2 regions of the Stenotrophomonas sp. STEN087 genome follow, and region 2 is predicted to be linked to the other one. Evidence: riboswitches for the same ligand, from Rfam matches in the RefSeq annotation. Region 2 holds a riboswitch; the other holds the start of a gene.
What was found. A riboswitch is a leader RNA that binds a small molecule or an ion and turns the genes downstream of it on or off. The one in region 2 is predicted to bind glycine.
Positions count from the first base shown of each region.

Region 1: another riboswitch for glycine. It lies ahead of gcvP (aminomethyl-transferring glycine dehydrogenase); the one in region 2 lies ahead of ACVOK1_RS09550 (trimeric intracellular cation channel family protein).

Region 1 covers NZ_JBRRCR010000044.1:2,798-8,690, reverse strand. The annotation lists gene ACVOK1_RS12740 (VOC family protein) at 1-156, shown strand, start outside; gene gcvP (aminomethyl-transferring glycine dehydrogenase) at 268-3,135, opposite strand; glycine riboswitch at 3,198-3,300, opposite strand; gene ACVOK1_RS12730 (multidrug effflux MFS transporter) at 3,609-4,835, shown strand; gene ACVOK1_RS12725 (siderophore-interacting protein) at 4,975-5,868, shown strand.
Region 2 covers NZ_JBRRCR010000027.1:27,364-33,256, reverse strand. The annotation lists gene ACVOK1_RS09555 (MdtA/MuxA family multidrug efflux RND transporter periplasmic adaptor subunit) at 1-440, opposite strand, end outside; gene ACVOK1_RS09550 (trimeric intracellular cation channel family protein) at 711-1,328, opposite strand; glycine riboswitch at 1,411-1,516, opposite strand; glycine riboswitch at 1,530-1,619, opposite strand; gene ACVOK1_RS09545 (GIY-YIG nuclease family protein) at 1,660-1,935, shown strand; gene ACVOK1_RS09540 (nuclear transport factor 2 family protein) at 2,007-2,438, shown strand; gene ACVOK1_RS09535 (hypothetical protein) at 2,443-2,898, shown strand; gene ACVOK1_RS09530 (NAD(P)/FAD-dependent oxidoreductase) at 3,008-4,285, opposite strand; gene ACVOK1_RS09525 (NYN domain-containing protein) at 4,394-5,170, shown strand; gene ACVOK1_RS09520 (hypothetical protein) at 5,205-5,396, opposite strand; gene ACVOK1_RS09515 (glutathione S-transferase family protein) at 5,476-5,893, shown strand, end outside.

The sequences.
Region 1 (5,893 bases), on a different contig from region 2:
AGCGAGCAGTTCGAGCGTGCGGCACGCGTGCTGGGCGAGGGCGGGCACTGGCTGATGCCGGTGGGCGACTACGATTTCAGCAACCGCTACGGCTGGGTGCAGGACCGCTACGGCGTGTCGTGGCAGCTGAGCCTGGGGCAGATGCCCGACCCGTGAGATCGCGGCATCCACGCATGGCGTGGATCTACTGGAGAATGCGCCACGTGTTGATGGAAACAAGAACGGCCCGCTTGCGCGGGCCGTTCCGTTTACCGGTCAATCGAGCGCTTACGCCTCGACTTCGTCGTCCTTGTAGGCATCGACCGGGATGCAGGCGCACATCACGTTCTTGTCGCCGTACACGTTGTCGACGCGGGCCACCGGCGGCCAGTACTTCTGCAGCTTCAGGCTGGGCAGCGGGAAGGCGGCCAGCTCACGCGGGTAGGCGTGGGTCCACTCGCTGGCAGTCACCGCCGTCGCGGTGTGCGGGGCGTTCTTCAGCGGGTTGTCCTCGCGGTCCAGGCGGCCGTCTTCGATCGCGCGGATTTCCTCGCGGATCTGGATCATCGCGTCGATGAAGCGGTCCAGCTCGTGCAGCGATTCGCTCTCGGTCGGCTCGACCATCAGCGTGCCGGCCACCGGGAAGCTCAGGGTCGGCGCATGGAAGCCGAAGTCGATCAGGCGCTTGGCCACGTCCTCGGCACCGATGCCGCTGGTCTTCTCCAGCGGGCGCACGTCGAGGATGCACTCGTGCGCCACCAGGCCGTTGCGGCCGGTGTACAGCGTCTTGAAGTGCGGGGCCAGGCGCTTGGCGATGTAGTTGGCGTTGAGCTGGGCCACCTGGGTGGCCTTGCGCAGGCCTTCGCTGCCCATCATGGCGATGTACATCCAGCTGATCGGCAGGATCGAGGCGCTGCCGAAGCTGGCCGCGCTGACCATGCCGACCGGGCCGTTGTCACCCAGCTTGCCCGGCAGGAACGGTGCCAGGTGTTCCTTCACCGCACACGGGCCGACGCCCGGGCCACCGCCGCCGTGCGGGATGCAGAAGGTCTTGTGCAGGTTCAGGTGGGAAACGTCCGAACCCCACTTGCCCGGCTTGGCCACGCCGACCAGGGCGTTCATGTTGGCGCCGTCGGTGTACACCTGGCCGCCGTGCTGGTGGATGATCTCGCAGATCTCGACCACTTCCTCCTCGAACACGCCGTGCGTGGACGGGTAGGTAATCATGATCGCGGCCAGGCGATCGCTGTACTTCTCGGCGTTGACGCGGATGTCTTCGACATCGACGTTGCCGTTGGCATCGGTCTTGGTGACCACGACCTTCATGCCGCACATCTGTGCCGAGGCCGGGTTGGTGCCGTGCGCCGAATCCGGGATCAGGCAGATGTCACGGTGGTCCTCACCGCGCGAGCGGTGGTAGGCGCGGATCGCCAGCAGGCCGGCGTACTCACCCTGCGCGCCCGAGTTCGGCTGCAGGCTGACCGCGTCGTAGCCGGTGCATTCGACCAGCATCGCTTCCAGCGTCTCGATCAGTTCCTTGTAGCCCAGCGCCTGGTCGGCCGGCACCAGCGGGTGGATCTGCGAGAACTCCGGCCAGGTCACCGGGATCATCTCGGCGGTGGCGTTGAGCTTCATGGTGCACGAGCCCAGCGGGATCATCGTGCGGTCCATTGCCAGGTCCTTGTCGGCCAGCGAACGCAGGTAGCGCAGCAGCTCGTGCTCGCTGTGGTGGGTGTTGAACACCGGGTGGGTCAGGAACGCGGACTGGCGCAGCAGGGCAGACGGCAGCGCGTCGGCGGTGCTGGCATCGAGCGCGTCCACATCGGCCTGCGCACCGAACACGGCGGCCAGGGCGACGATATCGGCGCGGGTAGCGGTCTCATCCAGGCTGATGCCGACCGAGTCGCTGTCGATCGCGCGCAGGTTGTAACCGGCGGCGCGCGCCTTGGCGTGGATCTCATCGGCATGCACGCCGGTGATGTGCAGGGTGTCGAAGAAGTCGCCACCGACCTGCACGCCGGCGCTGCGCAGCGACGCGGCCAGGATCGAGGCCAGGCGGTGGGTCCGGCGGGCGATGCGGGCCAGGCCTTCCGGACCGTGGTAGACGGCGTACATCGAGGCCATGACCGCCAGCAGCACCTGCGCGGTGCAGATGTTGGAGGTGGCCTTCTCGCGGCGGATGTGCTGCTCGCGGGTCTGCAGGGTCAGGCGGTAGGCCGGCTTGCCTTCGGCATCGATGGAGACGCCGATCAGGCGGCCCGGCATCGAGCGCTTGTAGGCATCACGGCAGGCCATGAACGCAGCGTGCGGGCCGCCGAAACCGAACGGCACGCCGAAGCGCTGGCTGTTGCCGACCACGATGTCCGCGCCCCATTCGCCGGGAGCGGCCAGCAGGGTCAGCGCCAGCAGGTCGGTGGCCACGGCCACCAGGCCGCCGCGCGCGTGCACGGCATCGACCAGCGCCTTGTAGTCGCCGACCTGGCCGAAGGTGTCCGGGTACTGCAGCAGCAGGCCGAAGGCCTCCGCTTCCAGTGCTTCGGCCGGGGTGCCCACGCGCAGCACGATGCCCATCGGCTCGGCGCGGGTGCGCAGCAGTTCCAGCGTCTGCGGGTGCACGGCGTCGTGCACGAAGAAGGTGTCCGACTTCGACTTGGCCGAACGCTTGGCCAGGGTCATCGCTTCGGCGGCGGCGGTGGCTTCGTCCAGCAGCGAGGCGTTGGCGATTTCCATGCCGGTCAGGTCGGCACACAGGGTCTGGAAGTTGATCAGCGCTTCCATGCGGCCCTGCGAGATTTCCGCCTGGTACGGGGTGTAAGCGGTGTACCAGGCCGGGTTTTCCAGGATGTTGCGCAGGATCACGTTCGGCGTGTGGGTACCGTAGTAGCCCTGGCCGATGAAGCTGCGCAGCACGGTGTTCTTGTCGGCGATCGCGCGGATCTTCGCCAGCGCCTGCACTTCGGTCATCGACTCCGGCAGCGCCAGCGGTGCGGGCGACTTGATCTTTGCCGGCACAATGGCATCGGTCATCGCATCCAGCGTGGCGTGGCCGACGACGTCGAGCATCTGCGCGATCTCGGCATCGTTGGGGCCGATGTGGCGCTCGACGAACGCGGAATGATGCTCAAGCTCACGCAGGGAGGGGGTGTTCTGGGACATGGCGAAGGATCCGTCAGGAAAGGGCACACGCACGGGCACAAGCCGCCGGTTGGCGGTCTGCGGGGCGCCCCTCTGTCCTTTTGCCTGAGAGTTTAAAAGTGCGGCTGGCCGCAGCTTCGTGCCCCTTCGGCGCCGGATCGAACCGGTCTCTCCAGAGTTCTGTTACGGGTGGTATCGGGCCTGAGCGATTACGGGCGTTGCGCCTTCGGCAGCGGTGTTCCGCTTCTCCCACCATGTTGCCCGGCGATTATAGCGGGTTGCCGCGCCTGAACACGGGCCCGGAGCGGGGGCAGGGCGCCTGCGGGCCTGAATGGCTGATGGCCCGGCCATGCGTTTTGTGCAGCGGTCGATGGCATCGGCCGCAATCCGGGCCTATCATGGCCGGATTCTCGTATTCATCTGGCGCCGTCCCTGCTGCAGGGGATCGGCGCCCGCCGTGCGTGCCACGCATGGCCCAGCCGGACGCTTTGCCGATGACCCCCGCTGTTGCCCCTTCCACCCGACGCATGGCCCTGCTGCTCGCAGGCCTGGCCATGTTCGGCCCGTTCTCGATCGACACGATCTTCCCGGCCTTCCCGCAGCTGGCCCAGCGCCTGGCGGTGGATGAAGTGGCCGTGCAGCAGACCATCAGCGTCTACCTGCTGTTCTATGCGCTGATGAGCCTGGCGCACGGGCCGCTGTCCGATGCCTGGGGCCGCAAGCGGGTGATCCTCGGCGGCCTGGTAGTGTTCATCGGCGCCTCGGTCGGCTGCGCGCTGTCCACCGACCTGAGCACGCTGCTGGTGTTCCGCGCGCTGCAGGGCCTGTCGGCCGGCGTCGGCATGATCGTCGGCCGCGCGGTCATCCGCGATCTCTACCACGGCCACGATGCGCAGCGGCTGATGAGCCAGGTATCGATGCTGTTCGGCATCGCCCCGGCCATCGCGCCGATCATCGGTGGCTGGATCCTGCTCAGTGGCGCCGGCTGGCCGCTGATCTTCTGGTTCCTGGTGGTGTTCTCGCTGCTGCTGCTGGTCTGCACCGCACGCTTCATGCCGGAGACCCACCCGGTGGCGGCTCGCGTGCCGCTGTCGCCGCGTGGCCTGCTGCGTGACTACGTGCGCATCGGCTTCAACCCGCGTTTCCTGCGCCTGGCGCTGGCCGGCAGCATCAACTTCGGCGGCATCTTCCTGTACATCGCCTCGGCGCCGGTGTTCGTCATGCAGCACCTGCACCTGGGCGAAGGTGGCTTCGCCTGGTTGTTCATTCCCACCATCGGCGGCATGACCACCGGTTCGTTCCTGTCCGGGCGCATGGCCGGGCGCACCACGCCCACCCGCCAGATCGGCATCGGTTTCACCCTCTGCGCGCTGTCGGTGCTGCTCAACGTGGGCTACGTGAGCCTGGCGCCGCAGTTCGCCCTGCCGTGGGCGGTGCTGCCGATCTTCCTCGGCGGCATGGGCATGGCGCTGATCTTCCCGATCCTGGCGCTGGCGGTGCTGGACATGTACCCGCACCAGCGCGGCCTGGCGTCGTCGCTGCAGGCGTTCATCCAGCTGATGATCAGCACCGTGGTGGCCGGCCTGGTGTCGCCGCTGCTGAGCGGCAGCCCGCTGCACCTGGCCCTGGGCCAGGTCGCCTTCTTCGCCGGCGGCTTCGTGTTCTGGTACTGGGAACACCGCCGCGAGCGCGCAGTGCAGGCAGTGGCCACGGGCCATTGAGCAGCGCGCAGGGGCAGGGCGCTGCAGCGGCGCCCAAACTCTTGCGGCAGTGACCACGCGGACTAGGCTGGGGATTCCAGCCAGCCGCTGCACGGGTTCGTGACGGCCAGCCGATCAGAAGCCGTCGCGAGGTACCCCCATGGCTGCGCAGCAGACCTACCGCCTGTTCGAGGTGGCGCTGAAGGAGCGCCGCGTCCTTTCCCCCTCCCTGCACCGCCTGGTGTTCACCGGCGCCGACGTGGCGCGGATGAAGACCGAGGGCCCGGACCAGCGGATCAAGGTATTCTTCCCCTTGCCCGGCCAGGATGCCGCGGAGGTGCCCAGCGGCGAGGACTGGTACGCCCGCTACCGCGAACTGGCGGACGACCAGCGTCCGCCGATGCGCACCTACACCCTCCGCCAGCTGCGCGCCGCGCAGGGCGAGGTCGACGTGGATTTCGTCCTGCACGGCGAGACCGGCCCGGCCTCGCGCTGGGCCGTGCACGCCCAGCCGGGTGACCGCGTGGTGCTGCTGGCCCCGGACGCCGTCTGCGCCGAGAGCAGCGAGGGCTGGGAATGGAAGCCGCCGGCCGGGGTCGGCCAGGTGCTGCTGGTGGCCGACGAGACCGCGCTGCCGGCGGTGGCCGGCATCCTCGAGGAACTGGCCGCCCAGGTCGATCCGCCGCGCGTGCTTGCGCTGCTGGAAGTGGCGGGCGAGGGCGGAGCCATCGCCTTGAAGGCACCGCCCACTGCCGAACTGGTGTGGCTGCCGCGCGGCCAGGCCGCCTACGGCCAGGCGCTGGTGGAGGCCGTGCAGGCACGGTTGGCAGCCTCGCCGGTCGTGGCGGGCGAGGCGCTGGACGAGATCGACGTGGACGCGCAGATCCTGTGGGAGCAGTCCGATGCGGGCGTGGCCGGGCCGTTCTACGCGTGGGTAGCTGGCGAGGCGGGGGCGGTGATGGCGATCCGCCGGCACCTGGTCCGCGACTGCGGGCTGGACCGGCGTGCGCTGACCTTCATGGGCTACTGGCGGCAGGGCAGGGTGCTGGACTGAACCTGCATGGTTGGCGCCCGTGAAA
Region 2 (5,893 bases):
TGCTTCTGAAGTTCGCGGTAGCGCTGCAGCTGGCGCTCGGCATTCTCGAGTTCCGCCAGGTTCTGCTGCTGGGTGCCCTGCGCCTGCGCCAGCTTCACTTCATAGGGGCGCGGGTCGATCTGCGCGAGCAGGTCGCCGGCCTTCACCTGCTGGCCTTCCTGGAAGTGCAGGCGCAGCAGCTCGCCATCGACGCGGCTGCGCACCACCACGCTGTGCAGCGGGGTGACGGTGCCGACGGCCTTCAGGCGCAGCTGCAGGGGTTCGGCACTGGCACGGGCCACGCGCACTGGCACGGTCTTGCCCGGGCCTGCGGCCGCGGTTGCCTCGGCGCGCGGCCATGCCCACCAGGCCACCAGGCCGGCCACGATGATGACGACGGGAATCGCCCACCAGCGGCGGGAACGGGGCGGGGTGCTACGGGACGGCTCAACAGCGGACATGGGGCATCCTGCGCCCTGCGCACGCGCAGGGACATGTACGCCCGTTCGCGCATCACGCGCAGCGGGCAACGGGGGAGGGGAGTGTCTGGCGGGACCGCGACGCGGTGTGGCTGGATGCCGTCGCGCGGGCGACGGGGCGTCAATGGTAGCCAATCAGCCCGGCGATTGCCGCATGACCAAGGTCATGCCTGACCGCTCTTGTAGGGTCGAGCCATGCTCGACTGCTTCTGCCAGGAACAGTCGAGCATGGCTCGACTCTACAAGGAGCGATCAATGCACTTCGTCGTGGTACACGAACTTGGGCATTTCCCAGCGGTAATGGATCGCCAGCAGGCGCAGCGCGAAGCCACCGCCCAGGCAGCACAGGATCGCCGTGGCATCGGCCACACCCCAGCGCAGCAGCAACAGATATACCGCGCCGGTCAGCAGCGAGATGATCGCGTACAGCTCCTTCTGGAAGATCAGCGGCACCTCGTTGCAGAGGATGTCGCGCAGCACGCCGCCGAAGGCACCGGTGAGCATGCCGGCGATCAGCACGATGGGCATGGCATGGCCGGCCTCGCGTGCGATCGAGCAGCCGATCAGGGTGAAGGCGATCAGGCCCAGGCCATCGAGCACCAGGAAGGTGCGGCGGAAATGGTGCATCCAGCGCGCCACCCAGGTGGCGATCAGCGCCGCGCACACGGTGAAGCCCAGGTACTCGGGGTGCTTCACCCAGCCCAGCGGGTAATGGCCGAGCAGGATGTCGCGCAGCGAACCGCCGCCGAGGGCGGTGACGCAGGCGATCATGACCACGCCGAACAGGTCCATGCGGCGGCGGCCGGCGGACAGCGCACCGGTCATGGCTTCGGCGGAAATGGCAACGAGATAGATGATGGACAGCAGCATGGGACAGGCTCCGGGCGCGGTGGGGCCGGCCATGCGCGTATACCGCCACTGCCTGCGCAATGACGGGATGACGATGACCGGTGCCGCTCCCGCTGTCCTTTTGCCTGAGAGTTCAGCGGGATGAACCGCGTGCCCCTTCGGCGGATCGTGCCGGGCGTGCCCGGTGACCTCTCTCCAGCTCGGCGAGTCGAATGCATGGTTGGTGGGATTCCAGCCCACCGGCCTGAGCGATCATGGGAGCCTGCGCCTTCGGCGGGCGCCAGCGCGGCGCCTCTCTCCTGCATTCGGGCGGCAGTATATCCGCTGCAGTGCAGCACGCCATAATCCCCCCATGGCCCGTCCCTCCGCCCCGTGGTTCCTGTACCTGCTCGAATGCCGGGACGGCAGCTATTACGCCGGCATCAGCACCGACGTAGCCGCCCGTTTCGCCGCCCATCTGGCCGGCAAGGGCGCCCGCTACACCCGGGCCCGGCCGCCGCTGCGCATCCTCGCCGTGCGCGAGTACCCGGACCGCTCGTCTGCTTCCCGCGCCGAATGGCAGCTCAAGCAGCAGCCGCGCGAACGCAAGCTGGCCTGGCTGCAGGCCCCGGCCGAGGCCGTCCTGTAGATCCACGCCACGCGTGGATGGGGGACGCCGCCCATGCCATGATCGCCGCGCGCCCAGAGCTGGAGACCCGGATGTCCACGCTTGCCCTGTTGTTTGCGCTCTCCGCATCAACCAGCCCGGCCGCCGACCCGGCCACCCTCGCGGCCATCGAGGCCACCTGCCATGACTACGTCGATGGCCAGCTGGAAGCCGACCCGCAGCGCGTCGCGCGCTCCCTGCACCCGGACCTGGCCAAACGTGCGGTGCTGGGCGATACGCCCGACGAGCGTCTGGACCTGCGCCGGATGTCGAAGGACGAACTGGTGGCGCTGACGAAGCAGGGAGCGTTGAAGACGCCGAAGGCGCAATGGGACCGCCGCTGCACGGTGCTGGACGTGACCGGCAATGCCGCCTCGGTGCGGCTGGAAACGCCGTGGTTCGTCGACTACTTCCACATGGGCCGTTTCGACCAGCGCTGGGTCATCGTCAACGCGCTGTGGTACCCGAAACCGAAGGCGCCGTAGAGCGATGCGTGCTGCCGGCAAAGCATGGATCTCCGTCGTCGTATTGGTCGCCGCCATCGCGCTGCTGCCCGGCCTGCTCTACCTGCTCGGGCTGGCCTGGGTGGATGGTTGGCCGCAGCCGGCAGACCGTGCGCCCAGCGGCGTGGCGGCATGCAGCGGTGAACCGCGCGCGGGCTACCAGCGGATGAACCCCTGGGGCTTCGTCGCGCAGCTCTTCGACCAGGATGCGGGGAAAGCGAACGTGCCCGTGGTCGAGCAGGAGGCCTACTGGGTTGCCCGCCGCCACCTGATGCGGCAGCCGCGCCACGGCATGCTGCGCTGGCAGTTGAGCAGCACGGCGCTCACGATCTGGATCACCCGGCATTGGAGTGCCGGGCAGATTGCCGACACCGCGAGGAAGGAAGACTTCTGCCACGTGTGGCCACGCCCGCCGGGAACCGGCGGCCCGGTGAACCGGTAGATCCACGCCATGCGAGGAGGGTGTTGGGAGGCGGGGTCAGAGCCCTTCATGCCCGGGGTCAGATCCCTTTCCGCAGGAAAGGGCTCTGACCCCAGCGTAGTGCAGGCCATTACCTCGGCCGGCGATCTTCCTGGTCATCACCAAAAATGATGCGCGCGCTGCGCTGGTAGCTCCAGTACGCCACCGCCCAGTTCAGCAGCACCACCACGCGGTTGCGGAAACCGATCAGGAAGAACACGTGCGCGGCCAGCCAGAACCACCAGGCCAGCACGCCGGACAGCTGCAGCCTGCCCAGGTGCACGATGGCGGCCATGCGGCCGATGGTGGCCAGGTTGCCGTAGTCGGCGTACTTGAACGGCCCCGGTGTCGGCTTGCCATGCAGGCGCGCGCGGATGACATCGGCCACGTACTTGCCCATCTGCTTGGCGGCGGGTGCCACGCCGGGCACCGGCTTGCCGTTGGCCTGGTTCACTGCAGCCAGGTCACCAGCGACGAACAGTTCGGGGTGCCCGGGCAGGGTCAGGTCGGGCTGCACCTGCACGCGGCCGGCGCGGTCCAGTGGTACGTCCAGCGTGCGCGCCAGCGGCGAGGCGGCCACGCCGGCGGCCCAGACCACGGTGCGTGCGGGCACGAACTGTTCGCCCAGCTTGAAGCCGAGGCTGTCGATGTCGCTCACCGGGGTGCCGGTCAGCACTTCCACGCCCAGCTTCTCCAGCTGCCGGCGTGCCTTCAGCGACAGCACCTCGGGGAACGAAGACAGCACGCGCGGGCCGGCCTCGACCAGGCGCACCTTGGCGCTGGCCGGATCGATGTGGCGGAACTCGTTACGCAGGGTGTGGCGGGCGATCTCGGCCAGGGTGCCAGCCAGTTCGACGCCGGTGGGGCCGCCGCCGACCACCGCGAAGCTGAGCCATGCGGCCTTCTTCGCCGGGTCCGGTTCGGCCTCGGCGCGCTCGAATGCCAGCAGCAGTTTGCGGCGCAGGGCGATGGCATCGTCCAGCGTTTTCAGGCCCGGCGCATCGCCGGCCCACTGGTCGTTGCCGAAGTAGGCGTGGGTGGCGCCGGTGGCCAGCAGCAGGCTGTCGTAGCCCAGGGTGCTGCCGTCGGCCAGCTGCACCTGGCGGGTGGCCTTGTCGATGGCGACGACCTCGCCCAGGCGTACTTCCACGTTGCGCTGGTGGCCAAGGATGTGGCGCAGCGGCGCGGCGATGTCGGGGGCGGACAGGCCGGCGGTGGCGACCTGGTACAGCAGGGGTTGGAACAGGTGGTGGTTGCGGCGGTCGAGCAGGGTGATCCTGATCTTTTCGCGGGCCAGGGCCCGGGTGGCCCAGAGGCCCGCAAAACCGCCGCCGATGATGACCAGGTGGGGGACTGGTTCGCGGCTCATCGACGTACTCCAGAGGGGGATGGATGTCGCCCTGCATCATCGCACGTCACATGGCTGCCAGTGGCCATGGGTGATACTCCGCTCAGCCTGCAGCCCACCGAGGAAACCATGTCCGAACCGGAAAAGCGCATCGCCCTGCTGATCGACGCCGACAATGCGCCGGCCTCGAAGATCGACGAAGTCCTGGCCGAGGTCGCCCGCTACGGCGTGGCCAACGTGCGCCGTGCCTACGGCAACTGGAAAAGCCCGCGCCTGAAGGGCTGGGAATCGGTGCTGCACGAGTACGCCATCCGCCCGATCCAGCAGTTCGCCTACAGCAAGGGCAAGAACGCCTCGGACATGGCCATGGTCATCGATGCCATGGACCTGCTGTACGCGCGCAACCTCGATGGTTTCGCCATCGTCTCCAGCGATGCCGACTTCACCCCGATGGTGATGCGCCTGCTGACCGATGGGGTGAAGGTGTATGGCTTCGGCGAGAAGAAGACGCCCGAGCCCTTCGTCAACGCCTGTTCCAAGTTCACCTACCTGGAAGCCCTGGGCCAGACCCACGCCAGCGTGCCCGACGTCGAGGCCGAGGCCGGGCAGGCGCCCAGCGGGCAGGTGGCCAGTGATGAAGTGCGCCCGCGCAAGAACAGCGCGGAACTGCGCAATGACACGCGCCTGGTGAAGATGCTGCGGCGTGCCGTATCGGCCGCCGAGGGCGAGGATGGCTGGTCACACCTGGGTCCGGTCGGCAGCCAGATCGGCAACCAGGCCTCGTTCGACCCGCGCAACTATGGCTACGGCAAGCTCAGCGACCTGCTGGCGGCCATCGGCCTGTTCGAGCTGAAGAAGGACGGCAAATCGTCCTACGTGCGCGCGCTGCCGAAGAAGGGCCGGTAGCGCCGGCCGCTGGCCGGCATATCGACGCCGCGATTCAGATCACCCGCGCATCCGAACCCGCATAGCCGTCGGCAAACCCGGCGGCGAAATCCTCGACCCCGTTGAAGGCCAGCAGCAACAGCCCGGCGCATAGCAGCTGGTTGCGGCTGGAACGGCGGTAGCCCAGCACCAGCATCACCAGCCCTGCTGCCAGCAGAACGTAGTTCAACGCATCCCATGCAGTCACGTCGTCTCTCCCTGTGGATGGGCGTATCGTAGCGTTTCCGCGCCACCGTGGCGCACCGCTGCAGGCAGGGAAATCCGCAATGTTGAAGATCTGGGGCCGCCGCAATTCCAGCAATGTCCGCAAGGTGCTGTGGTGCGCCGAAGAAATCGGGCTGCCGTACGAATCCATCGAAGTGGGTGGCAGCCATGGCGGCACGCAGTCGGCCGAATACGTGGCGATGAATCCCAACAGCCTGGTGCCGGTGATCGAAGACCACGGCCTGCCGCTGTGGGAATCGAACACCATCGTGCGCTACCTGAGCGCGCGCTATTCGCTGGGCACGCTGTACGCCGAAGACGCGATGGAACGTGCGCAGGCCGAGAAGTGGATGGACTGGAGCACCTCGCGGATGGCTGCGCTGTACTCCGAACTGATCTGGGGCATCATGCGCACCGCGCCGGCCGACCGCGACGAAGCACGCATCAACGCCGCCATCGTGCGCGCCGGTGATTACCTGA